3 regions of the Streptomyces sp. BF23-19 genome follow, and region 1 is predicted to be linked to each of the others. Evidence: riboswitches for the same ligand, from Rfam matches in the RefSeq annotation. Region 1 holds a riboswitch; each other region holds the start of a gene.

What was found. A riboswitch is a leader RNA that binds a small molecule or an ion and turns the genes downstream of it on or off. The one in region 1 is predicted to bind cobalamin.
Region 2: it holds a riboswitch for cobalamin, as region 1 does, so the genes downstream of both, AB8A24_RS38860 (CoA-acylating methylmalonate-semialdehyde dehydrogenase) here and AB8A24_RS25365 (ribonucleoside-diphosphate reductase subunit alpha) in region 1, are expected to answer to the same signal.
Region 3: it holds a riboswitch for cobalamin, as region 1 does, so the genes downstream of both, AB8A24_RS08985 (cobalamin biosynthesis protein) here and AB8A24_RS25365 (ribonucleoside-diphosphate reductase subunit alpha) in region 1, are expected to answer to the same signal.

Annotation. Positions count from the first base shown of each region.
Region 1 covers NZ_JBGBPT010000048.1:10,379-20,417, forward strand. Annotated here, with positions in the region: gene AB8A24_RS25335 (HD-GYP domain-containing protein) at 1-1,019, shown strand, start outside; gene AB8A24_RS25340 (hypothetical protein) at 1,151-2,140, shown strand; gene def (peptide deformylase) at 2,223-2,858, shown strand; gene AB8A24_RS25350 (helix-turn-helix domain-containing protein) at 2,876-3,841, opposite strand; gene AB8A24_RS25355 (hypothetical protein) at 3,923-4,150, shown strand; gene AB8A24_RS25360 (ribonucleotide-diphosphate reductase subunit beta) at 4,255-5,271, opposite strand; gene AB8A24_RS25365 (ribonucleoside-diphosphate reductase subunit alpha) at 5,271-7,661, opposite strand; cobalamin riboswitch at 7,804-7,960, opposite strand; gene AB8A24_RS25370 (GNAT family N-acetyltransferase) at 7,978-8,475, opposite strand; gene AB8A24_RS25375 (YbdD/YjiX family protein) at 8,572-8,766, opposite strand; gene AB8A24_RS25380 (carbon starvation CstA family protein) at 8,766-10,039, opposite strand, start outside.
Region 2 covers NZ_JBGBPT010000112.1:1,040-11,078, forward strand. Annotated here, with positions in the region: partial or broken gene AB8A24_RS38825 (helix-turn-helix transcriptional regulator) at 1-1,197, opposite strand, end outside; gene AB8A24_RS38830 (hypothetical protein) at 1,287-1,430, opposite strand; gene AB8A24_RS38835 (aminoglycoside phosphotransferase family protein) at 1,520-2,452, shown strand; gene AB8A24_RS38840 (3-hydroxybutyryl-CoA dehydrogenase) at 2,579-3,448, opposite strand; gene aceB (malate synthase A) at 3,445-5,037, opposite strand; gene aceA (isocitrate lyase) at 5,158-6,444, opposite strand; gene AB8A24_RS38855 (short-chain fatty acyl-CoA regulator family protein) at 6,829-8,241, shown strand; cobalamin riboswitch at 8,312-8,497, shown strand; gene AB8A24_RS38860 (CoA-acylating methylmalonate-semialdehyde dehydrogenase) at 8,684-10,039, shown strand, end outside.
Region 3 covers NZ_JBGBPT010000011.1:18,352-28,390, reverse strand. Annotated here, with positions in the region: gene AB8A24_RS08990 (cobyric acid synthase) at 1-396, opposite strand, end outside; gene AB8A24_RS08985 (cobalamin biosynthesis protein) at 393-1,373, opposite strand; cobalamin riboswitch at 1,409-1,556, opposite strand; gene AB8A24_RS08980 (hypothetical protein) at 1,687-1,908, opposite strand; gene AB8A24_RS08975 (inorganic phosphate transporter) at 1,935-3,236, opposite strand; gene AB8A24_RS08970 (alpha/beta hydrolase) at 3,558-4,688, shown strand; gene AB8A24_RS08965 (hypothetical protein) at 4,958-6,292, shown strand; gene AB8A24_RS08960 (VOC family protein) at 6,341-6,736, opposite strand; gene AB8A24_RS08955 (neutral zinc metallopeptidase) at 6,800-7,696, opposite strand; gene AB8A24_RS08950 (ABC-F family ATP-binding cassette domain-containing protein) at 7,986-9,584, shown strand; gene AB8A24_RS08945 (helix-turn-helix domain-containing protein) at 9,949-10,039, shown strand, end outside.

The DNA.
Region 1 (10,039 bases):
CCACCCACCACGGGGTGCTGCAGACCGTCGCGGTCGTCGTCGCCGCCGTCCTCGCCGGGATCGTCCCGCACATCGCCCGCGGCCGGGGTCCCGCCCTCGACCACCTGTCCCGCCGGGTGCTCACGGTCGCCTTCGCCGCCGCCTGTTTCCAGCCGCTCTACAACTCGGGTCGGCTGGAGCAGCGGGTGGGCCAGGGCCCGTACCTCGTCGGCTTCCTGCTCTTCCTGCTCGGCCTCACCGCCCTGTGCGACGCCGTGCTCGCCGCCGCGCTCGCCGGGGCCCGGACCGGCCGGCCCTACGGTCCGGCGCTGCGCGACGAACTGCGCGCCCAGCTCGGCATCGGCTCGGCGATCTGCGCCACCGGGGTCGTGATGGCGCTCGGCACGGCCGTCGCGGGCCTGTGGGCCCTGCCCGTCTTCAGCGTGCCCCTGCTGCTGACCCAGCTGTCCTTCCACCGGATCACCGCGATCCGCACCACCTACCGCCAGACCATCACCTCCCTCGCCCGCGCCACCGAGATCGCCGGCTGCACCCGCCCGGGCCACTCCCGCCGGGTGGCCGCCCTGAGCTGTGCCGTCGGCCGGGAGCTGGGCCTGTCGGAGCGGGAGCTCACCGTGCTGGAGTACGCCGCCCTGATGCACGACATCGGGCAGCTCTCCCTCGTCGACCCGGTTCCGGACGGAGCCACGGCCGGGCTGCCCGACGGCGAGGCCCGCCGGATCGCCGAGCTGGGCGGGGAGGTGGCCCGCCAGACCGGGGTGCCCGCCGAGGTCGCCGTGGTGGTGGAGCGGCAGGCGGATCCGTACCGGGAACAGCCCACCGCGGCCCGGATCGTGCGTACGGTGAATGCGTACGACGATCTGGTCGGCGGGAGTCGTCACCCGGGTGGCTCACTGGCCGCCCTGGAGCGGCTCCGCCTGGGCACCGGGCACGATTACCAGCCGGAGGTCGTGGAGTGCCTGGCAAGGGTTCTGGCCAGGGGCGGACGTGACAGAGTGGTGCCCGTCCCACCTGGGTAACCCATGGGTAATGAGCGGCCGTCCGAGTGGGCATGGTTGGATGCCAGTAAGAGGGACCGTAGGAGTGTCCGCAAGGCTGCACCGTTGTTCCCCAGCGACCGCTGGGAGGTGCCCCCAGGCAGGCGGGAATCGTGAGGATCTTCGGGAAGGTACGGCATCGGCCCTCCGCCTCGTGGCGGCAGGCCACCGACCGCGCGTTCACGCTGATCGGCGACGGGCGGTACGAGGACGCGGGCGCGCTCCTGACGAGAGCGGCGGACCTGGAGCCCTGGCTGTCCGAGTCCTGGTTCAATCTGGCCCTGCTGCACAAGTTCCGGCACGACTGGGAGCAGGCGCGGGCCGCCGGACTGCGCGCCGTGGCCCTGCTGGACCGGGAGACCGGCGCCCCGGACTGGTGGAACGTCGGGATCGCCGCCACCGCGTTGCAGGACTGGCCGCTGGCCCGGCGGGCCTGGCAGGCGTACGGGCTGAAGGTGCCCGGGGACGCCGCCGGGGCGGGCGAGCCGGTCGGGATGGAGCTGGGCAGCGCCGCGGTGCGGCTGTCGCCCGAGGGCGAGGCCGAGGTGGTCTGGGGCCGTCGGCTGGACCCGGCCCGGCTGGAGGTCCTGTCGATCCCGCTGCCCTCCTCGGGGCGGCGCTGGGGCGAGGTCGTGCTCCACGACGGGGTTCCGCACGGAGAGCGGGTGACCGCGGCCGGCCCCTCGTACCCCGTGTTCGACGAGATCGAGCTGTGGGCGCCGTCCCCGGTGCCGACCTGGGTGGTGCTGCTGGAGGCGGCCACCGAGGCGGACCGCGACGCGCTGGAGCAGTTGGCCTCGGACGCCGGATTCGCCGCCGAGGACTGGTCCTCGTCGGTGCGGCTGCTGTGCCGGACCTGCTCGGAGAGCGAGATGCCGAGCGACGAGGGCGACGGTGAGCAGCACCTCGATCCGCACGACCACAGCGAGCCCGGACACCCCGGACCGCTCGGGCACCGTACGGCCGGCTCGGGCTCCCTGTGGGTCCCCGAGCGCGAATGCGGGATCGCGGCACCGGCCGGTCTGGTGCGCGGACTGCTCGACGGCTGGGTCGCGGACAGCCCGGGCACGCGCGAGTGGCGGGATCTCGAAGAAGTCTGCTGACCCGGGGCCGTAGGCTGTACGGGCACATCGGTGGCCACCACGACCATCGATGACCGGGACTTACGGAAGGCGTACGGCGGACATGGCGCAGCAGGAGAACGAGGTTGTCGAGAGCGTGAACGACGGGTACGTCGTGGACACCGAGGACTGTGAGGCGCGTGAGCTCGCCCACCGTCAGCGCGGCACGGCCCGTCCGATCACCGTGGTCGGCAACCCGGTCCTGCACCGGGAGTGCAAGGACGTCACCGAGTTCGGCGACGAGCTGGCGCAGCTGATCGACGACATGTTCGCCAGCCAGAAGGCCGCCGAGGGCGTGGGCCTGGCCGCGAACCAGATCGGCGTGGACGCCAAGGTCTTCGTCTACGACTGCCCGGACGACGACGGCAAGCGGCACACCGGTGTCGTGGTCAACCCGAAGCTGATCGAGCTGCCGGCCGCCGCCCGTGTGCTGGACGACTCCAACGAGGGCTGCCTGTCGGTCCCGACGGCGTACGCCTCGCTGGCCCGCCCGGACTACGCCGAGGTCGAGGGCCAGGACGCGCAGGGCAACCCGATCAAGGTGCGCGGCACCGGCTACTTCGCCCGCTGCCTGCAGCACGAGACCGACCACCTGTACGGCTACCTCTACATCGACCGCCTCTCGAAGCGGGACCGCAAGGACGCCCTGCGGCAGATGGACGAGGGCACCCCGCGCTACGAGACCGTCCCCAACGCCTGATCCGGAAGGGACAGCCCTCAGGCGGCCTGCGGGCCCCGGAAGGCGCGCCGGAACGAGTTCGGCGTGGTGCCCAGGGTCCGCAGGAAGTGGTGGCGCAGGGCGGCCGCGTTGCCGAAGCCGCAGCGGCCGGCGATCGCGTCCACCGTCTCGCCGGTCGACTCCAGCAGCTCCTGCGCCAGCAGGACCCGCTGGCGCAGCACCCACTTGTACGGGGTGGTGCCGGTCTCCTGGAGGAAGCGGCGGGCGAAGGTCCGCGGGGACATGTGCGCGCGCTCCGCGAGCTGCTCGACGGTGATCTCCTCGCCCAGGTGGCGAGCCATCCACTCGATCACCTCGCCCACCGTGTCGCAGGCCGTGCGCGGCAGCGGCCGCTGGATGAACTGGGCCTGCCCGCCGTCCCGGTGCGGCGGTACGACCATGCGGCGCGCGATGATGTTGGCCACCTCGGCCCCGTGCTCCTGGCGGACCACGTGCAGGCAGGCGTCGATGCCCGAGGCCGTGCCGGCGGCGGTGATCACCGGGCCCTCGTCGACGTAGAGCACGTCCGGGTCGACGACCGCCCGCGGGAAGCGCCGGGTCAGGGCCGCGGCGTGCATCCAGTGCGTGGTGCACCGGCGGCCGTCCAGCAGTCCGGCGGCGCCGAGGATGTAGGCCCCGCTGCACACGCTGAGGACCCGCGCCCCTCGCTCCACGGCCCGGCGCAGGGCCGCGAGCAGGGGCTCGGGGTAGATGCGTACGCCCGCGTCATTGGCGGCGGGCAGGCAGATCAGATCGGCCTCCTCCAGCCGCTCCAGCCCGTGTGCGGGGGTGATGCCGAAGGCGCCCCCGCCCACGGTCAGCGGCCCCTCCTCCGCCGCGCAGACGGCGAAGTCGTACACCGGTACGCCCATGTCACTGCGATCGATTCCGAACACCTCGCAGAAGATCCCCAGCTCGAAGGGGGCGACTCCGTCGACGAGGGCCACGGCCACGTTGGTCAGCATGACCCCAGTGTGGCAGTAATTCGGTCTTCTATGACAGTACTGCCACTGTCGATCATGGGCGATCAGGCGGACAGTAGAGCTATGACCACCTTCGTGAGTTACCTCGTCGTCCTCGCCATCGCCGCCCTCGTGCTCGGGCCCAGCCTCTACGGGATCCTGCGCGACCGGCGGATCGACCAGCAGATCCGGGCCGTCGCGACCCGGCTGGTGTGGCTGCCCCGCCAGCGCGCGGGCGGCCTCCCGCCCACCCCGCGCCGGCGCGCCTTCCGGCCCGCCGCCCGGCGGTACTGGGGCCCCATCGCCCACTGAGCCACCGGGGAACGCGAGAAGCCGGGACACGGAAACCTCCGCATCCCGGCTCCCCGGTCGGTCACTCCCCGGAACTCCTGGAAGTCGTAGAACCCCTGGAACCCCTAGAAGTCCTCGTCCAGGTCGACCGTGCCCTCGACCGCGACCTGGTAGGCCGACGGACGGCGCTCGAAGAAGTTCGTCAGCTCCTGCACGCCCTGCAGCTCCATGAAGGAGAACGGGTTCTGCGAGCCGTACACCGGCGGGAACCCGAGACGGACCAGACGCTGGTCCGCGACGCACTCCAGGTACTCGCGCATCGACTCGGTGTTCATGCCCGGCAGGCCGTCACCGCACAGGTCGCGGCCGAACTGCAGCTCCGCCTCCACGGCCTCCTTGAGCATGTCGGTGACCTGCTGCTGGAGAGCGTCGTCGAAGAGCTCCGGCTCCTCCTTGCGGACCGTGTCCACGACCTCGAACGCGAAGTTCATGTGCATGGTCTCGTCACGGAACACCCAGTTGGTGCCGGTGGCCAGGCCGTGCAGCAGACCGCGCGAGCGGAACCAGTACACGTAGGCGAAGGCGCCGTAGAAGAACAGGCCCTCGATGCACGCCGCGAAGCAGATCAGGTTCAGCAGGAAGCGGCGGCGGTCGGCTGCCGTCTCCAGCCGGTCGATCTTCTCGACCGAGTCCATCCACTTGAAGCAGAACTGCGCCTTCTCGCGGATGGAGGGGATCTCCTCGACCGCGTCGAAGGCGGCCGCGCGGTCGTCCGGGTCGGGCAGGTAGGTGTCGAGCAGCGTCAGATAGAACTGGACGTGCACGGCCTCCTCGAACAGCTGGCGCGACAGGTACAGGCGCGCCTCCGGGGAGTTGATGTGCTTGTAGAGCGTCAGCACCAGGTTGTTCGAGACGATCGAGTCGCCGGTCGCGAAGAACGCGACCAGTCGGCCGATCATGTGCTGCTCGGAGGGCGTCAGCTTCGCGAGGTCCGCGACGTCCGAGTGGAGGTCGACCTCCTCGACGGTCCAGGTGTTCTTGATCGCGTCCCGGTAGCGCTCGTAGAAGTCCGGGTAGCGCATCGGACGGAGCGTGAGCTCGAAGCCCGGGTCCAGGAGGTTCTTGGTGTCGTTGGAGCTCATTACTGGCAGGCCTCGCAGGACTCGGGGTTCTCAAGGGAGCAGGCCAGCGCCTCGGCGTCGGCGACCGCCTGCGGCAGCTCGACGGGGGTGGCCGCCTGTGCGGCGCGGGCGATCTTCGTCGCCGGGCGCGAGCGCAGGTAGTAGGTGGTCTTCAGCCCCTGCTTCCAGGCGTACGCGTACATCGAGCTGAGCTTGCCGATGGTGGGCGTCTCCAGGAACAGGTTCAGCGACTGCGACTGGTCCAGGAACGGCGTACGGGCCGCCGCCATGTCGATCAGACCGCGCTGCGGGATCTCCCACGCCGTGCGGTACAGCTCGCGGACCTCGGCCGGGATCCAGCCGAAGCCCTGGACCGAGCCGGAGGAGTCGCGCAGCGCCTCGCGGGTCTGGGCGTCCCACACGCCGAGCTGCTTCAGCTCCTCCACCAGGTAGCCGTTCACCTGGAGGAACTCACCGCTGAGCGTCTCGCGCTTGAACAGGTTGGAGACCTGCGGCTCGATGCACTCGTACACGCCGGCGATCGAGGCGATCGTCGCCGTCGGGGCGATGGCGAGGAGCAGGGAGTTGCGCATGCCGGTCTCGGCGACGCGGGCGCGCAGCGCGTCCCAGCGCTCCGGCCAGTTCAGCTCGACGTCGTAGTGGTCCGGGTGCAGGACACCACGGGCGGTACGGGTCTGCTCCCAGGCCGGCAGCGCGCCGCTGCGCTCGGCGAGGTCGCAGGAGGCCTCGTAGGCGGCCAGCATGATGCGCTCGGAGAGCTTGGTGGACAGCGCCTTCGCCTCGGGGGAGTCGAAGGGCAGCTTCAGCTTGAAGAAGACGTCCTGGAGGCCCATCGCGCCCAGGCCCACCGGACGCCAGCGGGCGTTGGAGCGGCCGGCCTGCTCGGTCGGGTAGAAGTTGATGTCCACCACGCGGTCGAGGAAGGTGACGGCGGTGCGGACGGTCTCGTCGATCCGCTCCCAGTCGATCTCGCGACCGTTCGCGGTGTCGATGACGAACGCGCCCAGGTTGACCGAGCCGAGGTTGCAGACGGCCGTCTCGCCGTCGTTGGTGACCTCGATGATCTCGGTGCACAGGTTCGAGGAGTGCACGACGGTGCCCGGCTCGGCGGTCTGGTTCGCCGTGCGGTTGGAGGCGTCCTTGAAGGTCATCCAGCCCTGGCCGGTCTGCGCGAGGGTGCGCATCATCCGGCCGTACAGGTCGCGGGCGGGCATGGTCTTGCGGGCCAGGCCGTCCGCCTCGGCCTTGCGGTAGGCGGCGTCGAACTCGTCGCCCCACAGGTCGACCAGCTCGGGCACGTCGGCCGGGGAGAACAGCGACCAGTCGGCGTCGGCGTTCACGCGGCGCATGAACTCGTCCGGCACCCAGTGGGCGAGGTTCAGGTTGTGCGTACGGCGCTGGTCCTCACCGGTGTTGTCGCGGAGCTCCAGGAACTCCTCGATGTCCGCGTGCCAGGTCTCCAGGTAGACGGCGGCGGCGCCCTTGCGGCGGCCACCCTGGTTCACGGCGGCGACGGAGGCGTCGAGGGTCTTCAGGAACGGCACGATGCCGTTGGAGTGGCCGTTGGTGCCGCGGATCAGGGAACCGCGGGCGCGGATGCGGGAGTACGAGAGGCCGATGCCGCCGGCGTGCTTGGAGAGACGGGCCACCTGGTGGTAGCGGTCGTAGATCGAGTCGAGTTCGTCCAGCGGGGAGTCCAGCAGGTAGCAGGAGGACATCTGCGGGTGCCGGGTGCCGGAGTTGAAGAGCGTCGGGGAGGACGGCAGGTAGTCCAGACGGCTCATCAGCCGGTACAGCGAGGCCACTTCCTCGACGGCCTGGACGCTCTCGTCGGCGGCCAGACCGCACGCCACGCGCAGCATGAAGTACTGCGGGGTCTCGATGACCTGACGGGTGATCGGGTGGCGCAGCAGGTAGCGGCTGTGCAGGGTGCGCAGGCCGAAGAAGCCGAAGCGGTCGTCGGCGCCCTCGGCGAGGGTCAGTTCGACGAGGGAGTCGAGCCGGCTCGCGTGCGTACGGACGAACTCGGCCGTGCGGTCCGCGATGAGGCCCTCGCGGTGGCCGACCTCGACGGAGGCCGAGAAGGAGGTGGAGCCCTGGCTCGCGGCCTCGTCGCGCACGGCCAGCGTCAGCAGGCGGGCGGCGAGCCGGGAGTAGGCCGGGTCCTCGGAGATCAGACCGGCGGCGGCCTCGGTGGCCAGCCCGCGCAGTTCGGCGTCGTCGGCGGCGGAGCTGCGGCCGCGCAGTGCGGAGGCCGCGACCCGGCCGGGGTCGGTGTCGGGGAGGTCCGCCGTAAGTTCGGTGAGGGTACGCAGCAGCGTGGCCCCCGGGCCCTCGGTGTTGTCGCCAGAAGTGGACTCGGCGCGCGGTGCGGAAGGCGCGATGGTCACGGCGGGAGCTCTCCCTCGCTCGGCCCGGTCATCGGCGGGGCGGGGCGCGAGCGGGCGCATGCGGGCGCAACGAGAACGCGTACCCCACATGGCGTCCACCGGCCCAACCGCGAGGCCCGGACGAATCGGCACCCGGTTCGGTCGAGCCGGGCGCGCTGACGGCAGGTCATCGGACTTGGTGTCCGGTAGCCGGACACTTCATACCGTTGCGGGACAGTTCCGGATTCGCACCGGATTCCCCTGCGGCGACAGCAGGCATGAGCATACATGTGGGGGCGGCCCTCTGCGGTAACCCCCACATGTAGTGTCGGCGTGGCTACAGCTTGAGCCGGTAAGTGAGGAGTGTCAGGCCTTCGATCGGCGCCCAGTCCCGCTCCGGCGTGCGTACGAAGCCCAGTCGCGCGTAGATCCGATGGGCCCCGGCCATGCTGCGTTGGGTGGAGAGAACCAGGCCGGTCACCCCCTCCAGAGCCCTCGCCCGCTCCACGCAGGCCCGCACCAGAGCCTCGCCGGCGCCCTGGCCGCGCGCCTCGTGGGCCACCGCGAGCATCCGGAACTCGGCCTCGTCCGGAGCCGAGATGTCGGCGAGCGGACTGCCCGGAGCGGCGAAGGTCACACCGCCCAGCAGCCGTTCGTCCCGCACGGCGACGAGCACCTCGCCCTCGGCGGCCCGACCGGCCACGTCGCGCAGCACATTCAGGTAGTGGTCGTCCTCGTTGAAGTCCAGATGCCCGTCGGCGAGGTAGGCCCGCGCCGTGATCTCACCCAGCTCCACGTACTCGGCGGGCCGCACCGCCCTGATCACCATGTCCATGCGGTCGAGTGTGCAGGACGGGCGGCGACGGGCGGGCGCCGAACGTACGAAGGCCCCGCCGCGGGGAGCGGCGGGGCCTTCGGCGTGCGGGGTGGTTCAGCAGCAGCGGAAGCCCTCGCGGGGGTCCGCCTCGCGGGCGTCCGTACGGGCGCGTTCGAAGGCGCGGCGGGTCAGGACCTCCGCGTCCGGGTCGTGGGAGCGGGTGTGGGCCACGTACCGGTCGTACGCGGCCTCCCCCGAGAACTCCCGTACGTAGAAGCGCGCCTTCGCCAGCGCGCTGCGCACGCTCATCAGGCCACCGGCTCCGTGACGTGTCCGCCGCCCGCCTCCGGACCCGCCGCGGCGAGCTCCGCCCGCTCCTCGGCGGTCGCGATCAGCCCGGCCGGGGCGACGATCTTCGACTCCGTCCACGGGGTCTCGGAGAGGGTCGCCGACCCCGGGTCGCGGACGGCCTTGAGGCAGGTCCGGGCCGCGTCCGCGAGGACCACGATGATCAGGAGGGCGAAGAGGGCGCACAGGACGCCGTCGACCGTGGCGTTGGTGACCACGGTGTGCATGTCGTCCATGTTCTTGGCGGGCGCCAGGACCTTGTCGGCGTCGATTCCGGCCTGGTACTTGTCGCGCTGGGCGAAGAACCCGACCTTCACGTCCTCGGAGAAGATCTTCTGGTAGCTCGCGGTGAGCGTCACCGTGGCGTCCCAGACCAGCGGAACGCCCGTCACCCAGGCCCACCGGAGCCGGCCGGACTTGATCAGCAGCGTGGTGCAGACGGCCAGCGCGACCGCGGCGAGGAGCTGGTTGGCGATGCCGAAGAGCGGGAAGAGCTGGTTGATGCCGCCGAGCGGGTCCTTGATGCCGACCCACAGGAAGTAGCCCCAGCCGGCGACGACGATCGCGCTCGCGAACCACACGCCGGGCTTCCAGCTGACGTCCTTGAAGGACTTGTGCACGTTGCCGAGGGTGTCCTGGAGCATGAACCGGCCCACGCGGGTGCCCGCGTCGAGCGTCGTCAGGATGAAGAGCGCCTCGAACATGATGGCGAAGTGATACCAGAACGCCTTCATGCCGGCGCCGCCGACCACGGCGGAGAAGATTTCCGACATTCCGAGTGCGAAGGTCGGCGCACCGCCCGTGCGCGAGAGCAGGCTGGCTTCCTCGACGTCCTTGGCGGCCTGGGCGAGCGCCTCGGGGGAGATGGCGAAACCGAAGTTGGTCACGGCCTGGGAGGCGGACTCGACCGTGGTGCCGATGACCCCGCCGGGGGAGTTGACGGCGAAGAAGAGGCCGGGCTCGATGATGCAGGCCGCGATGATCGCCATGACGGCGACGAAGGACTCGGTCAGCATGGCGCCGTAGCCGATCATGCGGACCTGGGTCTCCTTCTGGATCATCTTCGGGGTGGTTCCCGAGGAGACCAGGGCGTGGAAGCCGGAGAGCGCGCCACAGGCGATGGTGATGAAGACGAAGGGGAACATCGACCCGGCGAAGACCGGTCCGTCGCCGCGGGCCGCGAAGTCGGTGATCGAGGGCATCTTCAGGGTGGGCATCGCGATGACCACGCCGA
Region 2 (10,039 bases), on a different contig from region 1:
CTGATCCGCCTCCAGGCCCGTCAGGAGGCGGCCGAGTGCCAGGTTGTCGACCAGTTGCGCCGCCGCGAACTGCCAGTCCCCGGCGGGGGCGCCCTGGAGCACCGCCTCCGTGAGTCGCCCGGTCCGGGCGAGCCAGCGCGCCGCCCGCCCGTGCAGCCGGGGTTCGAGGCCGGGGCAGCGTTGCCGCAGGTGTGCGCGCAGGACCTCGGCGAACAGCGGGTGCAGTCGGTACCAGGCCGAGGCGTCGATCTGTTCCAGGAACGCGTTGTCGCGGGCCAGCCCGGCCAGGGTCCGCGCGCCGTCGTCCCGGCCGGTCAGGGCGTCCGCGAGATCCGGGTGGACGCGGTCGGTGACACAGACGCGCAGCAGCAGGTCCTGGGTGGGGGGCGGCTGCGCGTCGAGCACCTCGGTGAGGAGGTAGTCGGCGATCGTGGTGCGGTCGGCCGCGAACTGGCGCAGGAACGCCTCCGGGTCGGCGCTGCGCTGCATCGCCAGGGCGCACAGGCGTACCCCGGCCGCCCATCCCTCGGTCCGCTCCATCAGCAGGCGGATTCCGTCGGGTGAGACGGTCAGGTGGTGCTCGCTCAGCAGCGCCTCGGCGTCCGCGTCGGTGAATCTGAGGTCGGCGTGCCGGATCTCCGTGATCTCGCCGGCAGCCCGGTAGCGGTGCAGGGGCAGCAGGGAGTCCGAGCGGCTGGTGAGCACGATGCGCAGCCCGCCCGCCGCGTGCCGGAGTACGAAGTCCAGCCCCTCGCTCGTCGCGGGTGGCTGGGTGGTGTCGAACTGGTCGAGGACGAGGACCGCGGGCTGTGCGGAAGCGGCCAGCCCGTCCGCCAGGCGCACCAGGAACGACCGGGTCACGCCTTCGGCCCGGGTCGGCCTGCCCACCTCGGCGGGCAGGGCCGCCCCGCCCCGGTGGAGGGCCTCCAGCACGTAGGCCCAGAAGGCTCCGGGGGCGTCGTCGGGTTCGACGGTGAGCCACATGGGGGGACGTGTCGTGCGTCCGTCGGCCGCCCAGTGGGCGGTGAGCACCGTCTTGCCGGATCCGGCCGGACCGTTGATGAGGGTGAGCGGCCCCTGCGTCCCGGCCGTCAGCCGCCCCAGCAGCTCGGGCCGGTGGACCAGCAGCTTCGGTACGGCCGGGGGCGCGAACCTGGCGGTGAGCATGGGGTCGCCGGTCGGCGCCCGGTGGTCCATGGAGGTCACCGGGGTTCCCGCGGGGGTTCGGACTGTGATCGGCGCACGCTTCCCACTGAACCGGTGATCGGTGGTGATCACCAGTCGTGTCACCCGGGCCGGGTGATGCCCGGGTGATGTCCGGCCTGAAGGGCGAAGCGGGGCGCCGCGGCGACGAAGGCTTCGGCCACCTGCTCCCGGACGGCGAACGGAACGTCCGCGGCCGGGGTGAGCCGGTAGGTGAAGGGCGGCATGTCAGCGGCCCGGCGGCTCGAAGTCGCCCTGAGGGCCGGTCGTGGACGGACAGAAGGTTGGATCACGAGGCCCGGCGTAAGGTACCGGGATGATCGAGACACCAGAGGTGTTCACGCGGAGCACGGTCGAGCGGGAGGGCGCGGCCGGAGCCGCGTGGCTCGCCGAACTGCCGCACATCGTCGATGAGTTACTGGAGCGCTGGCAGTGCGTACCGGACGGCGCGGTCATGCACGGAGGGGTCGGGATCATCGTTCCGGTGCTGCGGCGGGCCTCGGAGTCGGCCGTGCTGAAGGTGTCCTTCCCGCACCCCGGCAACGTCCACGAGCCGGACGCGTTCGAGGCGTGGGCCGGGGACGGCGCCGTCCTGCTGCACGAGCGCGACGACGCGCGCTTCGCGATGTTGCTGGAGCGGGTCCGGACCTCGACGCTGGAGGAGGTCCAGGACGGCGACGAGGTGGTGACGGTGGCGGGGCGGCTCAGCCACCGGCTGGCCGTCCCCGCGCCGGCCGGCCTGCCCCGGCTACAGGACCGGAGCGACTCCTGGGAGGAGCAACTGCTTCGCGATCAGCAGGAGTTGACGCACACGATGTCGCCGTACGTGGTGGACGCGGCGGTGGCGACCGTCCACGAGCTGGGGCGCACCCAGCCGGACATCCTGATCCACGGCGACCTCCACGCCCGGAACATCCTGCGCGCGGACCGCGAGCCGTGGCTCGCCGTCGACCCCAAGGGCTACGTGGGAGACCCGGCCTACGACGGCGGCACCCTGCTCAAGACGCGCGCGTTGTCCCTCCTCGAAGCCGAGGACCTCGGCAAGGCGGTCCACCGCACCCTGGACCTCTTCGTGGAGGCCGCGGAGCTCGATCGCGAACGCGTCCGGCGCTGGGCTCAACTCCACGCCGTTCAGGCGGCGTTCTGGGGACGTCGGCACGGCTTCCGGGTCGCCCGTAGCGGCCCGGTACTCGACTGGATCACGGAATTCGCCGACCACCTGGCGCGGTTGCTGACGCGGCCCGCCTGATCGCGGACGGCGAGCCCCGACCCCCGTACACGGTGCGGCGCGGGCGCGGCGACACCACTCGCCCCACCCGCGCCGTTCCCGTGCGTCTCCGGCGCACCCTCTGCCCTGGAGACCCGCCGGGGCCCCTCAGCCCCGGCCGTACGTGTGGAACCCGCGGCCGCTCTTTCGGCCGAGCAGACCCGCCTGCACCATCCGCTGGAGCAGCGGGGGCGGCGCGTACAGGGGTTCCTTGAACTCCTCGTAGAGGGATTCCGCGATGGCCGCGACGGTGTCCAGGCCGATCAGGTCCGCCAGTTTGAGCGGGCCCATCGGGTGCGCGCAGCCCAGTTCCATCCCGGCGTCCACGTCCTCGGGGGCGGCGAACCCGGATTCGGCCATGCGGACGGCCGAGAGGAGGTAAGGGATCAGCAGCGCGTTCACCACGAAGCCGGCCCGGTCCTGGGAGCGGACGACGGTCTTGCCCAGGACGTCGCGGGCGAAGGCCTCCACGGTGTCGAGGGTGTCCCGCGAGGTGTGGAGGGAGGAGACGACCTCCACGAGGGGCAGGACGGGGACGGGGTTGAAGAAGTGCAGGCCCACGACCCGGTCGGCGCGGCCCGTGGCCATGCCCAGCCGCATGATCGGGATGGCCGAGGTGTTCGTGGCGAGGATCGCTTCCGGGTCCGCCACGATCTTGTCCAGGGCGGCGAAGACCTCGGTCTTGGCCTCGGGGTTCTCGGTGACGGCCTCGATGACGAGCTGCCGGTCGGCGAGGTCCTCCAGCTCGCCGGTGAAGACGAGCCGGGCCAGGGCGTCCTCGGCTGAGATCCGGTCCAGTTTGCCGCGCTGCACGGCTCGTTCGAGGGAGACGGCGACGCGTTCCCGGGCGGCCCGGGCGGCCGCGTCGTCCGACTCGGCGACGACGGTGTCGAGGCCGGCGCGGGCGCACACCTCGGCGATGCCGGCGCCCATCTGGCCGCCGCCGACGACACCGACCCGGTGGATCGACGGGGTCATGACCGGTTCTCCGTCCGGCGGACGAGATGGCGGGTGTACGCCTCGGGGGTGAAGAAGGCGGGCAGGCCGGGGGTGAGCGCGGTGTCCACGAAGACCTCTCGGGCCTCGGCGACCCGGGCCCGCGGGTCCTCCTCCTCCAGTGCCGCGCATTCGGCGTCGAGGAGGTCGAGGACCGTCGCCGGGTCGGCCTGGTCGTGGCGCAGCCACTGCCAGATCTGGACGCGGGCGATCTCGGCGGTCGCGGCGTCCTCCATCAGGCCGTAGAGGGCCACGGCGCCGCTGCCGCGCAGCCAGGCGTCGAAGTAGCGCAGGGCGACGGCGACGTTCGAGCGGATCCCCTCCCGTGTGGGGGGCGCGGCGATCCGGCGGACGGACAGCAGGTCGGCGGCCGTGATCTCGACGTCCTCCCGGGTCCGGTCGAGCTGGTGCGGCCGCTCCCCCAGGACGTTGTCGAAGACCTCGCGGCAGACGGGGACCAGTCCTGGGTGGGCCACCCAGGAGCCGTCGAAGCCGTCCTCGGCCTCCCGTTCCTTGTCGAGGCGGACCTTGGCGAGGGCGGCGGAGTTCGCCTGCGCGTCCCGGCTGGGGACGTGGGCGGCCATCCCGCCGATGGCCTGGGCGCCGCGCCGGTGGCAGGTGCGTACGAGCAGTTCGGTGTAGGCCCGCATGAAGGGGGCGGTCATGGTGACCGCGGCCCGGTCGGGCAGTTGGAAGTCGGTCCGGTGGCCGAAGGTCTTGATCAGGCTGAAGAGGTAGTCCCAGCGGCCCGCGTTCAGCCCCGCGCTGTGTTCGCGCAGCTCGTGGAGGATCTCCTCCATCTCGAAGGCCGCGGTGATCGTCTCGATGAGGACGGTGGCGCGGACGGTGCCGCGGGGGATGTCGAGGAGTTCCTGGGCGAGGAGGAAGACGTCGTTCCACAGACGCGCCTCGTACCGGTTCTCCAGTTTGGGCAGGTAGAAGTACGGGCCGTGGCCCGCGTCGATCTGCCGCTGGGCGCAGTGGAAGAAGTACAGGCCGAAGTCGACGAGGGACGCGGACAGGGGCCGGCCGTCGATCTCCAGGTGCTCTTCGAGGAGGTGCCAGCCGCGCGGTCGGACCATGATGGTCGCGAGCTGCTCGCCGAGGCGGTACTCCTTGCCCTCCGGCGTGGTGAAGTCGATGCGCCGTTCGACGGCGTCGAGCAGGGTCAGCTGGCCGCCGATGACGTTGGTCCAGGTCGGGGCGGTGGCGTCCTCGAAGTCGGCCATCCAGACCTTGGCACCGGAGTTCAGGGCGTTGACGGCCATCCGCCGCTCGGGCGGGCCGGTGATCTCGACGCGGCGGTCGGTGAGGCCGGGCGCGGGCGGGGCGACGCGCCAGTGCGGGTCCTCGCGGAGGGCGCGCGTGGCGAGCGGGAAGTCGAGCGGTGTGCCGCCGGCCAGGTGGCCCGAGCGGCGTCGGCGCTCCTTGAGGACCTCCAGGCGGCGGTCCGCGAACGCGGTGTCGAGCCGGCCGATGAACTCCAGGGCCTCGGGGGTCAGGATCTCCTCGTGGCGCTCACCCGGCGCGCCGAGAACCTGGACGCTGCTGGTCAGGGACGGGAGGGGCATGCGGTTCTCCTCAGCGGGGGCGGGGGTGGGTGCCCGGGGGAAGGTCCCTCGGGCACCCGTCGGGAAGGGGCCGGCCGGGCGAGCGGGCCGGCGGCGGTGCGGCTCATGCCCGTCGGTGGCTCAGTGGAACTGCTCTTCCTCGGTGGAACCGGAGAGCGCGGTGGTGGAGGAGGCCGGGTTGACGGCGGTGGAGACGAGGTCGAAGTAGCCGGTGCCGACCTCGCGCTGGTGCTTGACGGCGGTGAACCCATGGGCCTGGGCGGCGAACTCCCGCTCCTGGAGGTCGACGTAGGCGGTCATGCCGTGCTCGGCGTAGCCGCGGGCGAGGTCGAACATGCCGTGGTTGAGGGAGTGGAAGCCGGCGAGGGTGATGAACTGGAAGCGGTAGCCCATCGCGCCGAGCTCGCGCTGGAACTTGGCGATCTGGTCGTCGTCCAGCGCGGCCTTCCAGTTGAAGGAGGGCGAGCAGTTGTAGGCCAGCATCTGGTCGGGGTACTGCGCGTGGATGGCCTCGGCGAACTCGCGGGCCTGGGCCAGGTCCGGGGTGCCGGTCTCGACCCAGATGAGGTCGGCGTACGGGGCGTAGGCGAGGCCGCGGGCGATGACCGGGGCCATGCCGCCCCGGACGTGGTAGAAGCCCTCGGCGGTGCGCTCGCCGGTGCAGAACTCCGCGTCGCGCTCGTCGACGTCGCTGGTCAGGAGGGTGGCGGCGAGGGCGTCCGTACGGGCGATGATCAGGGTCGGGGTGTCGGCGATGTCGGCCGCCAGGCGGGCCGCGTTGAGGGTGCGGACGTGCTGCGCGGTCGGGACGAGGACCTTGCCGCCGAGGTGGCCGCACTTCTTCTCGGAGGCCAGCTGGTCCTCGTAGTGGATGCCGGCGGCGCCCGCCGCGATCATCGCCTTGGTGAGCTCGAAGGCGTTCAGCGGGCCGCCGAAGCCGGCCTCGGCGTCCGCGACGATCGGCGCGAGCCAGTCGGTGGTGTCCGTGCCGCCCTCGGCGATGGCGATCTGGTCGGCGCGCAGCAGGGCGTTGTTGATCCGACGGACCACCTGCGGGACCGAGTTGACCGGGTAGAGGCTCTGGTCGGGGTAGGTGTGTCCGGCCTGGTTCGCGTCGGCGGCCACCTGCCAGCCGGAGAGGTAGATCGCCTGGAGTCCGGCCCGCACCTGCTGGACCGCCTGGCCGCCGGTGAGGGCGCCGAGGGCGTGGATGTAGTCCTGCTCGTGGAGCTGGCGCCACAGCCGCTCGGCGCCGCGCCGGGCCAGGGTGTGCTCCTCGCGGACGCTGCCCGAGAGCCGCACCACGTCCTCGGCCGTGTAGGTGCGCTCGATGCCCGCCCAGCGAGGGTCGTCGGCCCACCGCTGCTTGAGCTGCTCGGCCGCCGCCGTCGTGTTCGCCTCTGCCATGACCGTCACCGTTTCCATCCGTCGCTTGTCTTGCCAATGGGCCGGACCGTGAACCCGGCGGCTTGGCACTCTGTGCCTGGTACGAGCTGCGGCCGCCGAACCCGGCCCGGGGCCGAAGCTGAGCAATGCTGCCGAACCGCCGGGTCGAACCTCCTGGATGGCCGAAATCAGGGCGTGAATCGGGCCAGTCGGTTCTTCCTGGCCGCCGTGTCCGGCGGGCCGCTGCACCGACTTTGACACTGACACCGAGTGCCATCAAGGAGGTACATCTGCCAAGGTCTGCGAATCTTCGGCATCGAAATTGCCAAGGTTGCGAAGGGTTCGGGTCGTGAAGATCCCCGTATTCTGGCGTCGCGTGTCGGCCCGGAACGGCGAGGGAGTGCGGTGAGCAAGACGTACGCGGGAGCGCGGTTGCGGCGACTGCGCGAGGAGCGGCGGATGACCCAGGCCGACCTGGCCCGGGTGCTCGCCATCTCCCCCAGCTACCTCAACCAGATGGAGCACGACTCCCGGCCGCTCACCGTTCCGGTGCTGCTGCGGTTGACCGAGGCCTTCGGGGTGGATCCGGGCTTCTTCTCGCAGCGCGACACCAGCCGGCTGGTCGCCGACCTGCGCGAGGCGCTCGCGAACGAGGTGGCCGAGGCCCGCGTCTCCCCCTCCGACCTGGCCGAACTGGCCACCCGGATGCCCGCGGTCGCCTCGGTCCTGCTGGACCTGGGCCGGCGCAGCCAGCTGCTGGCCGAGCGTCTCGCCGACGCGGCCGACGGGCGGGACGTGGCGGCCGACAGCCCGCGCTCGCCCCATGAGGAGATCCGCGAGTTCTTCTACCGCCGGCAGAACTACCTCCACGACACCGATCTCGCCGCCGAAGGCCTCGCCGCCGAGATCGGCATCCGCCCGGGGGACGTCGTCCGCGCGCTGACCCGCAGGCTCGCCGAGCGGCACGGGATCCGGACGGCCACGGACTCCGACCGACTGCACCGCTACGACGCCACGGCCCGGGTGTTGCACCTGTCGAACCGGCTCCGGCCGGGACAGCAGGCGTTCCGGATGGCCACCCAGCTGGCGCTGATCGAGTACGGGGCCGAGCTGGACCGGCTGGCCGCCGAGGACTTCCCGCCCGGTTCCCCCGTCCACGCCCTCGCGCGGATCGGCATCGCCAACCACTTCGCGGGCGCGCTGATCCTCCCGTACCGCGCCTTCCACGCGGCCGCCGAGGAGTTCCGCTACGACATCGAGCGGCTCACCGACCACTTCGGGATCGGCTACGAGACGGTCTGCCACCGGTTGAGCACCTTGCAACGGCCCAGGCTGCGTGGGGTGCCTTTCTCTTTCGTGCGGGTGGACCGGGCGGGGAACATGTCCAAGCGACAGTCGGCGACCGGATTCCACTTCTCCCGCGCGGGCGGCACCTGTCCCCTGTGGAACGTCTACGAGGCCTTCGCCGCGCCCGGCCGCATCCACGTCCAGGTGGCCGCCATGCCCGACGGACAGCGGTACCTGTGGACCGCCCGGGCCGTCACCCGCCACCGCGGTGGCTGGGGCGAGCCGGGCAAGACCTTCGCGATCGGGCTCGGCTGCGAGATCCGGCACGCCTCGCGGCTCGTGTACGCCGACGGGCTCGACCTCGACAACACGGCGGCGGCCACCCCCATCGGCATGGGCTGCCGGCTCTGCGAACGCCTCGACTGTCCGCAGCGGGCCGTGCCGCCGCTCGGCCGGGCGCTGGCCGTCGACGAGAACAGCAGCACCTTCATCCCGTACCCGGTGACCGGGAACCCGGGCCCCACGCCGTAGGGCTGAGGGGACGTCAGGCCGGGACAGGTCGGCCGAAGGCGCGCGGCGGCGGCTCTGGACTTACTAGGACGTCCAACTATATGTTCGTGGCACAAGGTCCGCGGTGCAGGGAAGCCGGTGAGAAACCGGCACGGTCCCGCCACTGTGACCGGGGAGTGTGCTGCCATCCACACGCCACTGACGAGCTTCGTCGGGAAGGCGGGCGGCACGCGGAGATCCGGGAGTCAGGATACCGGCCGCGGAACGTTCCGTGTTGTCCACGAGGATGGAGCAGACACGCATGGCACCGGTTTGTACCCACGACCCTGGTGATCCGGCGGAGCGCGCGCACACTTCCGCACGCTCGTAGTCCCACGGCCTTCCCCAGCGGCGCACCCCATCGGGTCCGTCCGCCGGCAGGCCGTGCCATTCCTCGGATCCCACCTGACGAGAGCAGGCACCCATGGTCCGTGAACTCACCCATTTCATCGGCGGCAAACACACCACCGGATCCTCCGGTCTCTTCGCCGACGTGTACGACCCCAACACGGGCGCCGTCCAGGCCCGGGTCCCGCTCGCGGGGCGCGCGGACACCGAGGCCGCCCTCGCGAACGCCGAGGAGGCGCAGGCCGACTGGGGGCGGTGGAACCCGCAGCGCCGCGCCCGCGTCCTGCTGCGCTTCCTCCAGCTGGTCGAGGCCGAACGTGACGAGCTGGCCCGGCTGTTGTCCTCCGAGCACGGCAAGACCGTCGCCGACGCCCACGGCGACCTGCAACGCGGCCTGGAGGTGGTCGAGTTCGCCGCCGGTGTCCCCCACCTCCTGAAGGGAGAGTTCACCGACAACGCGGGCAGCGGGATCGATGTGCACTCCCTGCGCTCACCGCTGGGCGTGGTCGCCGGGATCACCCCCTTCAACTTTCCCGCGATGATCCCCCTGTGGCAGGCCGCACCCGCCCTGGCCTGCGGCAACTCCTTCATCCTGAAGCCTTCCGAGCGGGACCCGTCCGTACCGCTGCGCCTCGCCGAGCTGTTCCTGGAGGCCGGCCTGCCGCCCGGCGTGCTCAATGTGGTCAACGGCGGGAAGGAGGCCGTCGACACCCTGCTGGAGGACCCGCGCGTGCAGGCCCTCGGCTTCGTCGGCTCCACCCCGATCGCCGCGCACATCTACGCGACCGCCGCGGCCCACGGCAAGCGCGCCCAGTGCTTCGGCGGCGCCAAGAACCACATGATCGTGATGCCCGACGCCGACCTCGACCAGGCTGTGGAGGCCCTGATCGGCGCCGGCTACGGCTCCGCGGGCGAGCGCTGCATGGCCATCGCCGTCGCCGTCCCCGTCGGCGAGGAGACCGCGAACGCGCTGGTCGGGAAGCTGAAGGAGCGGATCGCCACCCTGCGGGTGGGTCGCTCCGACGATCCCGAGGCCGACTTCGGGCCGTTGGTCAGCCGCGACGCCCTCGACCGGGTGAACCGCTACGTCGGCATCGGAGCCACCGAGGGCGCCGAACTCGTCGTGGACGGACGCGGGTTCACCCTGCCCGGACACGAGAACGGCTTCTTCGCCGGAGCCACCCTCTTCGACCGGGTGACCCCGCAGATGCGGATCTACCGCGAGGAGATCTTCGGTCCGGTGCTGTCCGTCGTACGGGCCGCCGACTACGAGGAGGCCCTGCGCCTGCCCACCGAGCACCCGTACGGCAACGGCGTCGCGATCTTCACCCGCGACGGCGACACGGCGCGCGACTTCACCCGCCGGGTGGGCGCCGGCATGGTCGGCGTCAACGTGCCGATCCCCGTCCCCGTGGCGTACCACACCTTCGGC
Region 3 (10,039 bases), on a different contig from region 1:
ATACGTGCCCCGCAGCTGCTCCAGGCAGTCCGTGACGATGCCGAGCAACTGTTCCTGGCGCCCACCGTGGTAGCCGCGGGCGCTCATCTCGCCCACCGGCTTGCCCAGCAGCACCACCTGGCTGCTGCGGTCACTGCCCGGCTTGAGCAGCACCGGGTTCATCAGCGCGGTCGGCTCCACACGGGCCGCCTGGGCCTGCATCGCCTGGGCGCGCCCGATCTCGGCGCCCTCCAGGGTCACGAAGGAGTTCAGCGACATGTTCTGCGCCTTGAAGGGCGCCACCTTCACGCCCTGCCGGGCCAGCCAACGGCAGATGCCCGCCGTGACCACGCTCTTGCCCGCGTCCGACGTGGTGCCCGCGACCAGCAGACCCCCGCCGCGCCTCGCGCCGCTCATCCGCGCCGCCCCCTCCGTGTCGTACGTGCCGTGCGTGTCGTACGGGAGACCAGCAGCCGGGCGGCCACGCAGGCGCCCAGGGCCAGCCAGGTCACCTGGCGCGACAGCCGTACCGCCCGCTCGATGTCCGCGACCTCCACCGGCCGACCCGCCCCGCCGTTCAGCACGGCCCGGTGCTCGACCCGGCCGCCGTACGCGAGGGTTCCGCCCAGTCTGACGCCCAGCGCCCCGGCGAAGGAGGCCTCCACGGGTCCGGCGTTCGGGCTCGGGTGCGCGGCGGCGTCCGCGCGCCAGGCCCGTACGGCGCCCCGCCGGTCGGGGCCGGCCAGTACGGCGGCGACCGCCGTCAGCCGGGCGCCCGGCCAGCCGGCCAGGTCGTCGAGCCGGGCGGAGGCCCAGCCGTAGCGCAGGTAGCGGGGGGACTTGTGGCCGACCATCGCGTCCAGGGTGTTCACGGCGCGGAAGGCCAGCAGTCCGGGGACTCCGGCGACGGCGCCCCACACGAGGGCCCCGACCACCGCGTCGGAGGTGTTCTCGGCGACGGACTCCACGACGGCGCGGGCCATCTGCTGTCCGTCCAGGGCCTGGGGGTCGCGTCCGCACAGGTGGGGCAGCCGCTCCCGGGCCACCTCGATGTCCCCGGCGGCGAGCGCGCCTCCGATGGCGCGGGCCTCCCGGCCCAGCGAGGTGCCGCCCACGACGGCCCAGGTGGCGGCGGCGGTCAGGGCGATACGGGCGGCCGCGGGCCGGGAGCGCACGGCGCGGGCGCCCAGCGCTCCGACGGCGGCCGCGCCCCCGGCGCACACCAGGGTGTGCAGGAGGCCCCGGGCGCGGTCGTCGCCCCACAGGGAGCGTTCGACGGCGGCGGCGGCCCGTCCGAAGGCGGCCACGGGGTGCCCTCGGCGCGGATCCCCGAGGATCCGGTCGCCGATCAGGCCCGCCGTGGCGCCGTACGCGAAGACGCGATCGGCACGCATGGTGGCAGGTATGTCCTCACTCAGGGTCCGCGCCCTGGTTCGACGTGTCCGGCGGCGAGAGTTCCTGGCTCCCGGGACGCACGCGCGGCGTGCGATTCCGGTGACAGTGGCGGGACCGCGCCGGATTCGCACCGGACTTCCTCTCCATGCCGCCGTATTGGCTCCGGCAGTCCACCACGCACCTCGAACGCCCGTCAACTCGCCGTTGACCTGCGGTGCGGCGGGGACGGAGGGCGCGGGAGGGAACGCGAAAGCTCCCCCCGGGACAAACCCGGAGGGAGCCTTCACACCCGACCCGCCCTGCGGCGGCGGATCAGGAGACGATCAGGTAGATCCCGTACGTCACGGCCGCCGCGACGAGCGCGAAGCAGAGGTACGCGCCGGTGCGGGCGAGGGTGGCGGTGCCGCCCTGCTCGGTGGCGGTCTCGTGCTTGGACAGGCCCACCAGGCCCAGGGTGAACAGGGCCACGAGGGCGACGGTGGCGGAGAGGCTGACCCCGAAGACGGAGCCGAGTGCTTCCCAGTCGATCTTCATACTGCCGTTTCCTCTGTATGTCTCGGTCAGACCGCGGCGGCCGGAGCCGGTGCGGTCGTCGGGGCGGTCGTCTCGGCCGGGATGGTGGCCTTGAGGTCCTCGTCCGTGACCGCGGCGGTCGTACCGGCGGCCGCTGCCACGGACGGACCGGCCGCCGCGACGGTCGGCGGGACGGTGACGGCGGCGATCGCCGTGGTGACGACGCCCGGCTCCTCCGCGGCGGCCGACTCCACGTCGTTGACGTTGTGGTGGTCGACGACCTGGCGGCGGGAGATGACCCAGATGGCGAAGCAGGAGGCGACCAGGAAGACGGCGACGGCGGCGACGCCGATGTCACCGGAACGCATGACCAGCTCGGCACCGGCCGAGACCAGCGCGGCGGCCGGCAGGGTCAGGCCCCAGGCGATGAACATGCGGGTCGCGGTGGACCAGCGGACCACACCGCCCTTGCGGCCCAGGCCCGAACCCATGACGGCGCCGGAGCACGCGTGGGTGGTGGAGAGCGAGAAGCCGAGGTTCGAGGAGGCGAGGATGACGGACGCGGCCGAGGTCTGGGCGGCGAAGCCCTGCTGCGGCTGCAGGTCGGTCAGGCCGGTGCCCATGGTGCGGATGATGCGCCAGCCGCCCAGGTAGGTACCCATCGCGATGGCCATACCGGCGGAGACGATGACCCAGACCGGCGGGTTCGCGTCGGGCGCGATCGCGCCGCCGGCGATGAGGGCCAGGGTGATGATGCCCATCGTCTTCTGCGCGTCGTTGGTGCCGTGCGCGAGGGAGACGAGACCGGCCGAGGCGATCTGACCGGCGCGGTAGCCCTTGGCGGAGGTCTTCTCGCCGACCTTGTCACCCAGCTTGTAGGTGACCTTGGCGGCCAGGTACGCGGCGATGCCGGCCACCAGCGGGGCGGCGATCGCGGGGATGAGGACCTTGGTGACGACGACGCTGCCGTTGACCGCGCCGATGCCGGCGGAGGCGACCGCGGCGCCGATCAGGCCGCCCATCAGGGCGTGCGAGGAGCTGGAGGGGAGACCGACCAGCCAGGTGACGAGGTTCCAGAGGATCGCTCCGACCAGGGCGGCGAAGATCACCTCTGGCTGGATGCCTTCCTCGTTGACGAGCCCCTTGGAGATCGTCTTGGCGACCTCCACGGACATGAACGCGCCGACGAGGTTGAGCACGGCGGACATGGCCACCGCCGTCTTGGGCTTGAGGGCGCCGGTCGAGATGGTGGTAGCCATCGCGTTGGCTGTGTCGTGGAAACCGTTCGTGAAGTCGAACACGAGAGCGGTGATGATCACGATCCCGAGGAGAAGCGTTATGTGCTCCATTTACCCAGGCTTCTGTTTGACGTCAGTGGCTCGGCGACCGTAGGCAACCTGAGTGAACGGAAGATGAACTGGCGCGGGCGGAGCGGTGTACTGGCGCGGGGTGTGATCGGGCCATTCGTCCTGATACTTACGTAGATAACGCTATTAATGCACGTCAAAGCCGGGTGAATGAGTCCCTCCGGAGGGTGTCCGGCGCGCGCCCCGCTCCACCTCCGGAGCGCCGAAAGAGACTCAGATCACATGCCGTCGGCCCGGCTCGCGCCGGCGGCGGACGGATCCGCTCCGGTGGCCCGCCGGAGGCCCCGACCCGACACTGGAGCAGTGCGTACCGCGACAGCGACGGCAGCGGCCGTCACCACGACTCTGCTGGGTGCCGGCGCGGCCGCCGTCGCCATCGGCAGGCACGCCGCCGACGCGGCCCTGCGGCCCGAACCCGGACGCCCACTGCCCGGCGGACCACGGCTCGGTGTCCACTCCGTGGCCGACGGCCGGATCACGCTGACCCGCTCGCTCGCCTCCCTGCGCCCCGGCACCTACGGCCTGGTCGCACCCGGCGTGCACGCCGTCGTCGGCCCCGTGGTCCCGGACGCCGACCCCGGCCCGGACGCGGTCGTACGGCGACTCGTCTCCGTCACCCACGGCACCCTCGAACCCGGTACCCGGGTCTCCCTCACCCCCCAGGTGTACGTCGGCAACCCGCGCACCGCCCTCGGGCTCGACCACGCCGACGTGGACATCCCCGGGGAGCTCGGCGCCCTGCCCGCCTGGTTCCTGCCCGCCGCCCGGGACACCTGGGTGATCACCGTGCACGGGCTCGGCAGCAGCCGTGAGCACCCGATGGTGGTCATGCCCTTCCTGCACCGCCATCAGCTGCCCGTCCTGGACCTCGGCTACCGGGGCGACCTGGGCGCCCCCGCCTCCCCGGACGGCCTCGGCCACCTCGGCGAATCGGAATGGCGTGACCTGGACGCCGCCATCCGCTACGCCCTGCGCTACGGAGCCCGCCGCGTGATCCTCCACGGCTGGTCCACCGGCGCCACCATGGCCCTGCGCGCCTTCGAGCGCTCGCCGCTGGCCCACCGGATCTCCGGGCTGGTCCTCGACTCCCCGGTGCTCGACTGGCACGCCACCCTGCGGGGGCTCGCCAAGGCGCGCGGCGTCCCCGGTGTCGTGCTGCCGCTGGCGGTCCGGGCCGCCGAGGGCCTCACGGGCCTGCGCGCCGACCGCCGGCCGGCGGGCGCCGACCCCGGCGTGCTGCGCGTCCCCGTACTGATCGTCCACGGCCCGGACGACGCGCTCGCCCCCTGGGGACCCTCCCGCGGGCTCGCCGCCGCCCGCCCCGACCTCGTCACGCTGCACACCGTGGCCGGAGCCGGGCACGGCGCGATGTGGAACGCCGACCCGGCCGGCTACGAGGAGGCCCTGCGCCGCTTCCTCACCCCGCTCATGTGAAGGCCGTGTCGAGGTCCGCGCCGAAGGCCTCGTGAACGACCGTGTGAAGAGCCGTCATGTGAAGGCCCTGTGACGGACAGGGCCGCACGGGCGGCTTGTCCCGGTCTGCGCTGCGGGTCAGCGGCGATAACGATCGGTTCCGTTTGGGCTTTCGGCCAGTGACGGGCGAGACTGCTTCCGTGACGTCCCGAAAGCCTGATGAGCAGTTGGCTCGCGACTCCAGACTCCGACTCGTCTCGCCGCGCTCCGTCGCCGCGGCCCGCAAGGCGGTGACCGACCGACGCACCCGGCCCGCGCCCCGGCCCCCGGCGGGTACGCCCGCCACGGCCGACCTCGCGAACCGGGCCCGGGCCTCGCTCGCCGACGCCGTACGCCTGACCCGCTGGGCCGAGCGCAACCTCGGCGCCGGCGACGGCGGCCGGCCCGCCCCCACGGGCGCCCTGCCCGCGGCCGACGTCGAACGCGCCGCCACGGAACTGGGCCTGACGCACGGCCAGATCCAGGTCGGCTGGGACCGCGCCCGCCTCGCCGGACTGGTCGAGGTGCACGGCGGCCACGCCCGGCCCGGCTGGCGGCTGCGCGCCTGGGACCGCGACGACACCGCCGTACTGCGCGGCTGGGTCGCCCTCTTCGACGCCTGGTCGCTGGTCCATCCCGCACCCGCCGACATCGCCCCCTCGGCCGTCGCCGAGGTCGTCGAGGCGATGCCCCAACTCCTCTCCCTGCTCCAGCTGTCCGCCGGCCCGGTGACCGTCCCGGACCTGCTCGACCTGCTCGGGCAGCGCGTCACCGAACTGCGCGACGAGCGGTGCGAGATCCCCTACGAGTCCGAGCCCACCGTGGCGCTGACGTCCGCCGCCGGCTCCGCGGAGGCCCGCCCCGTCCCGCTCGCCCGGCTGCTGCGCTGGGCACTCGGCGGACTCGCCGCCGTGGACGCCGTCACCCTCGGCCCCGCCCGGGCCACGCTCACCCCGCTCGGCAGCTGGGCCGTCTGGGTCAAGCTGGAGCAGATCTGCGTCGCGGCGCAGAGCCCCGCCGGGAACATCGAGCAGTCCGCCGCCGCCATGCTGCACGGCTGCGCGCGGCTCACCCCCGGCCCGGCCCGCGCCGAGTACCAGGCCTGGCTGGCCGCCCGGCCCGTCGGCCACGCGGTGACCGAGCTGCTGCAGGCGGCCCGCGGCGAGGACGCCCTGCTGCGCGGCCTCGCCTTCGAGGCGCTGCGCGTGGTCGGAGCCCCCGCCGAGCCCGAGGTGCGCGCCGCCGTGCGCGAGCCCGCCCTGCGCCCCTACGCCTTGCTCTGGCTCGCCGTGCACGACGGGGTCGACCCCGACGACGCCCAGGACGTCCTGACCGCCGAGGAGTCGACCTGGCTCTGGGTGGACACCGCCGCCGCGATCGCCGACCACGGCGAGGCCGAGCTGCTGGCCCGCCACCTCGACTCCGCCGTCCGGACCACCGTCCCCCGGCTGCTGGACGAGGTCCGCGCGGTCGGCCATCCGCGCACGGTGCAGGTACTGGTCGCGCTCGCCGCGGCCCACCCCGACCCGACGCTGGCCAAGGCGGTCCGCCGGGCCGCCTTCCAGGTCCACACCGGCGGCGAGTGACCCCCGTAGGTCGTGTCCACGCGGGCAGGGACGGGCGCGCCACCGGGGTCAGACCTGCGGCGCGTACGTCCCGAAGCTCCAGACGTTGCCCTCGGCGTCACGGGCCATGTAGTCGCGGGAGCCGTAGTCCTGGTCGGTGGGTTCCATCACGATCTCCGCGCCGTGCTCGACCGCCCGCCGGTGATGGGCGTCCACGTCGTCGACCACGACATAGACCCCCGAGGGGCCGGCGCCCTCCATGGCCTTGTCGAACGCCCCACCCCTGCCCGAGCTGCCCAGCATCACCATGCCGTTGCCGTACGCCAGCTCGGCGTGCATCACCGAGCCGTCCTCCCCTTCGTAGACGGCGACCTGGCTGAAGCCGAAGGCCTCGGTCAGCAGCTTGATGGCCGCCTTCGCGTCGCGGTAGACCAGGGTGGGACAGATGGACGGAACGCCTGCCATGACGATCACTCCCTCTCGTGACGGTGACCCGCGTCACACCAGCATGGCAGGCGTCACCGACAGTCAGCGGAAGGTGTTGCACTGGGCCATGTCACCGGTCCGGTAGCCCTGGTAGAACCACTGCTGACGCTGCTCGGCCGAGCCGTGCGTCCAGGACTCCGGGGACACCCGGCCCTGGAACTTCTCCTGGATCCGGTCGTCGCCGACCGCGGCCGCCGCGTCCAGCCCGTCCCTGATGTCCGCCTCGGTCAGGGACTTGATGAGCGGCCGCCCGGTGGAGGCGTCCGCGACGTTCGTCGCGTTGTGCGCCCACACCCCGGCATAGCAGTCGGCCTGCAGCTCGACCTTGACCGCGTTGCTGTTCGGGCCCTGCCTGCCGTCCTGGGCCCGCTGGAGGGTTCCGGTGAGGTTCTGGATGTGGTGCCCGTACTCATGGGCGACGACGTAGGCCTGGGCGAAGGGACCGCCGGTCGCGCCGAACTTCGTCCGCAGGTCGTCGAAGAAGCCCAGGTCCAGATAGACCTGCCGGTCCGCCGGGCAGTAGAAGGGGCCCACCGCCGCGCTCGCGGTCCCGCACGCGGTGTTCACCCGGTTCTCGAAGAACACGGTCGACGCCGGGCTGTACTGGCCGCCGCGCTTGGCGAACTCCTGCTTCCAGAAGGCCTGGGTGCTCCGGACCACCGCCACCAGCCGGCAGTCCTCGCGCGTGTTCGCGTCCCGCCCCGACTTGCAGGCCTGCTGCACCTGGTTGAGCGACGAGGAGACGGGCGTCGGTTCCGGCTCCCCGGTGGACAGCCCCAGCTGCTCCGGCCCCACCCCGAACAGCAGCCCGATGACCAGCGCGATCAGACCGACGATGCCGCCGCCGACGGTGGCCTTCCCGCCCGGGATGCGGCCGCCGCCACCCCGCATGTCCTTGACCTCGGAGCTGTCGAGACTGGCGTCGTCGTCGAACTGCATCCCCGCCGCCCTCCATCCGTGAAACAGGCGCCGTCGCGTCTCCGCCCATGCGCCGAGTATCAACCTGATCGTCCCTGTATGCGCCTCGGCCGCTCCGTGGGGCCGCTGGGCCGAACGGGGGATGCGGGGGAGTGGATCCCGCAGGCCGGACGGCCCCGCCCGCGCCCGGAAAGTAGTTGCGCACCCCCGGTAGAATGTCTCTCATGGCAAATCTCCTCGCGGATTAGCGGCGTCGAAGCTTCGCGTCCTGCCCCCCTTCCGCCGTCCCGACCCGCCCTGGAGTATTTCCGTGATCACCGCCACCGGCATCGAGCTGCGCGCCGGCGCCCGCGTCCTTATCGAGTCCGCTTCCTTCCGTGTCGCCAAGGGCGACCGCATCGGCCTGGTCGGCCGCAACGGAGCGGGCAAGACCACCCTCACCAAGTGCCTCGCCGGCGAGGGTCAGCCCGCCGCCGGCTCCATCGCCCGCTCGGGCGAGGTCGGCTACCTCCCGCAGGACCCGCGTACCGGCGACCTCGACGTGCTGGCCCGCGACCGCATCCTGTCCGCGCGCGGCCTCGACGTGCTGATCAAGAAGATGCGCGCCAACGAGGAGCGCATCGCCACCGGCACCGGCGGCACCCGCGACAAGGCGATGAAGCAGTACGAGCGCCAGGAGACGGAGTTCCTGACCAAGGGCGGGTACGCCGCCGAGGCGGAGGCCGCGACCATCTCGGCCGCCCTCGGCCTGCCCGACCGGGTGCTCGGCCAGCCGCTGCACACCCTCTCCGGTGGTCAGCGCCGCCGCGTCGAGCTGGCCCGGATCCTCTTCTCGGACGCCGACACCCTGCTCCTCGACGAGCCCACCAACCACCTCGACGCCGACTCCATCGTCTGGCTGCGCGACTACCTGAAGACCTACCGCGGTGGCTTCATCGTCATCTCCCACGACGTCGACCTGGTCGAGACCGTCGTCAACAAGGTCTTCTACCTGGACGCCAACCGCTCCCAGATCGACGTCTACAACATGGGCTGGAAGCTCTACCAGCAGCAGCGCGAGGCCGACGAGAAGCGCCGCAAGCGCGAGCGCCAGAACGCCGAGAAGAAGGCCGCGGCACTGAACTCGCAGGCCGACAAGATGCGCGCCAAGGCCACCAAGACCGTGGCCGCGCAGAACATGGCCAAGCGCGCCGACCGGCTCCTCGCCGGCCTGGAGGCCGTCCGCGTCTCCGACAAGGTCGCCAAGCTCCGCTTCCCGGACCCGGCGCCCTGCGGCAAGACCCCGCTGACCGCCGAGGGCCTCTCCAAGTCGTACGGCTCGCTGGAGATCTTCACCGACGTCGACCTGGCCATCGACAAGGGCTCACGCGTCGTCATCCTCGGCCTCAACGGCGCCGGCAAGACCACCCTGCTGCGTCTGCTCTCGGGCACCGAGAAGCCGGACACCGGCACGGTCGTCCCCGGCCACGGCCTCAAGCTCGGCTACTACGCCCAGGAGCACGAGACCCTGGACCCGGAGCGCACGGTCCTGGAGAACATGCGCTCCTCCGCGCCCGACCTGGACCTGGTCGCCGTACGCAAGACCCTCGGCTCCTTCCTCTTCTCCGGGGACGACGTGGACAAGCCCGCCGGGGTGCTCTCCGGTGGCGAGAAGACCCGGCTGGCCCTGGCCACGCTGGTCGTCTCCTCGGCGAACGTGCTGCTGCTCGACGAGCCCACGAACAACCTCGACCCGGCCAGCCGCGAGGAGATCCTGGGCGCGCTGCGCACGTACAAGGGCGCGGTCATCCTCGTCACCCACGACGAGGGCGCGGTCGAGGCGCTGGAGCCGGAGCGGATCATCCTGCTCCCGGACGGCGTCGAGGACCTCTGGGGGCCGGACTACCGGGACCTCGTCGCCCTCGCCTGATCGGGTTCCGGTTCCCGTTCCGCTTCTGATCCAGTTCCTTATGGATCATTCGGCTCACGGGTGATCCATCATCTGAGTGAGACGGTCTCGTACCGTTGCGCGTCGTACGACGGCCCCGGCCGCACCTTCGAAGGTGCGCGACCGGGGCCGTTCACTTTCCGCTTCCGCGCCCCTGACCTGGTGATTCCTCGCGAGGGCAGCGGAGTGTGACGGAAGTCATGCAGCGGAAGAGAAGATTCCGTTCTGCTCGGGTGTCCACGGGTCGAGAAATGCCGTCGTACCGACCTTGCTGAATGGGTGGCCAGGAAGCGTGGGAGGGGTGATCATGAGAAGTCCAGAGCGCACTTCCCATGAGGAGGCACGGGTGGCCGAGACTCTGAAGAAGGGCAGCCGGGTAACCGGCGCCGCGCGCGACAAGCTCGCGGCAGACCTGAAGAAGAAGTACGACTCCGGTG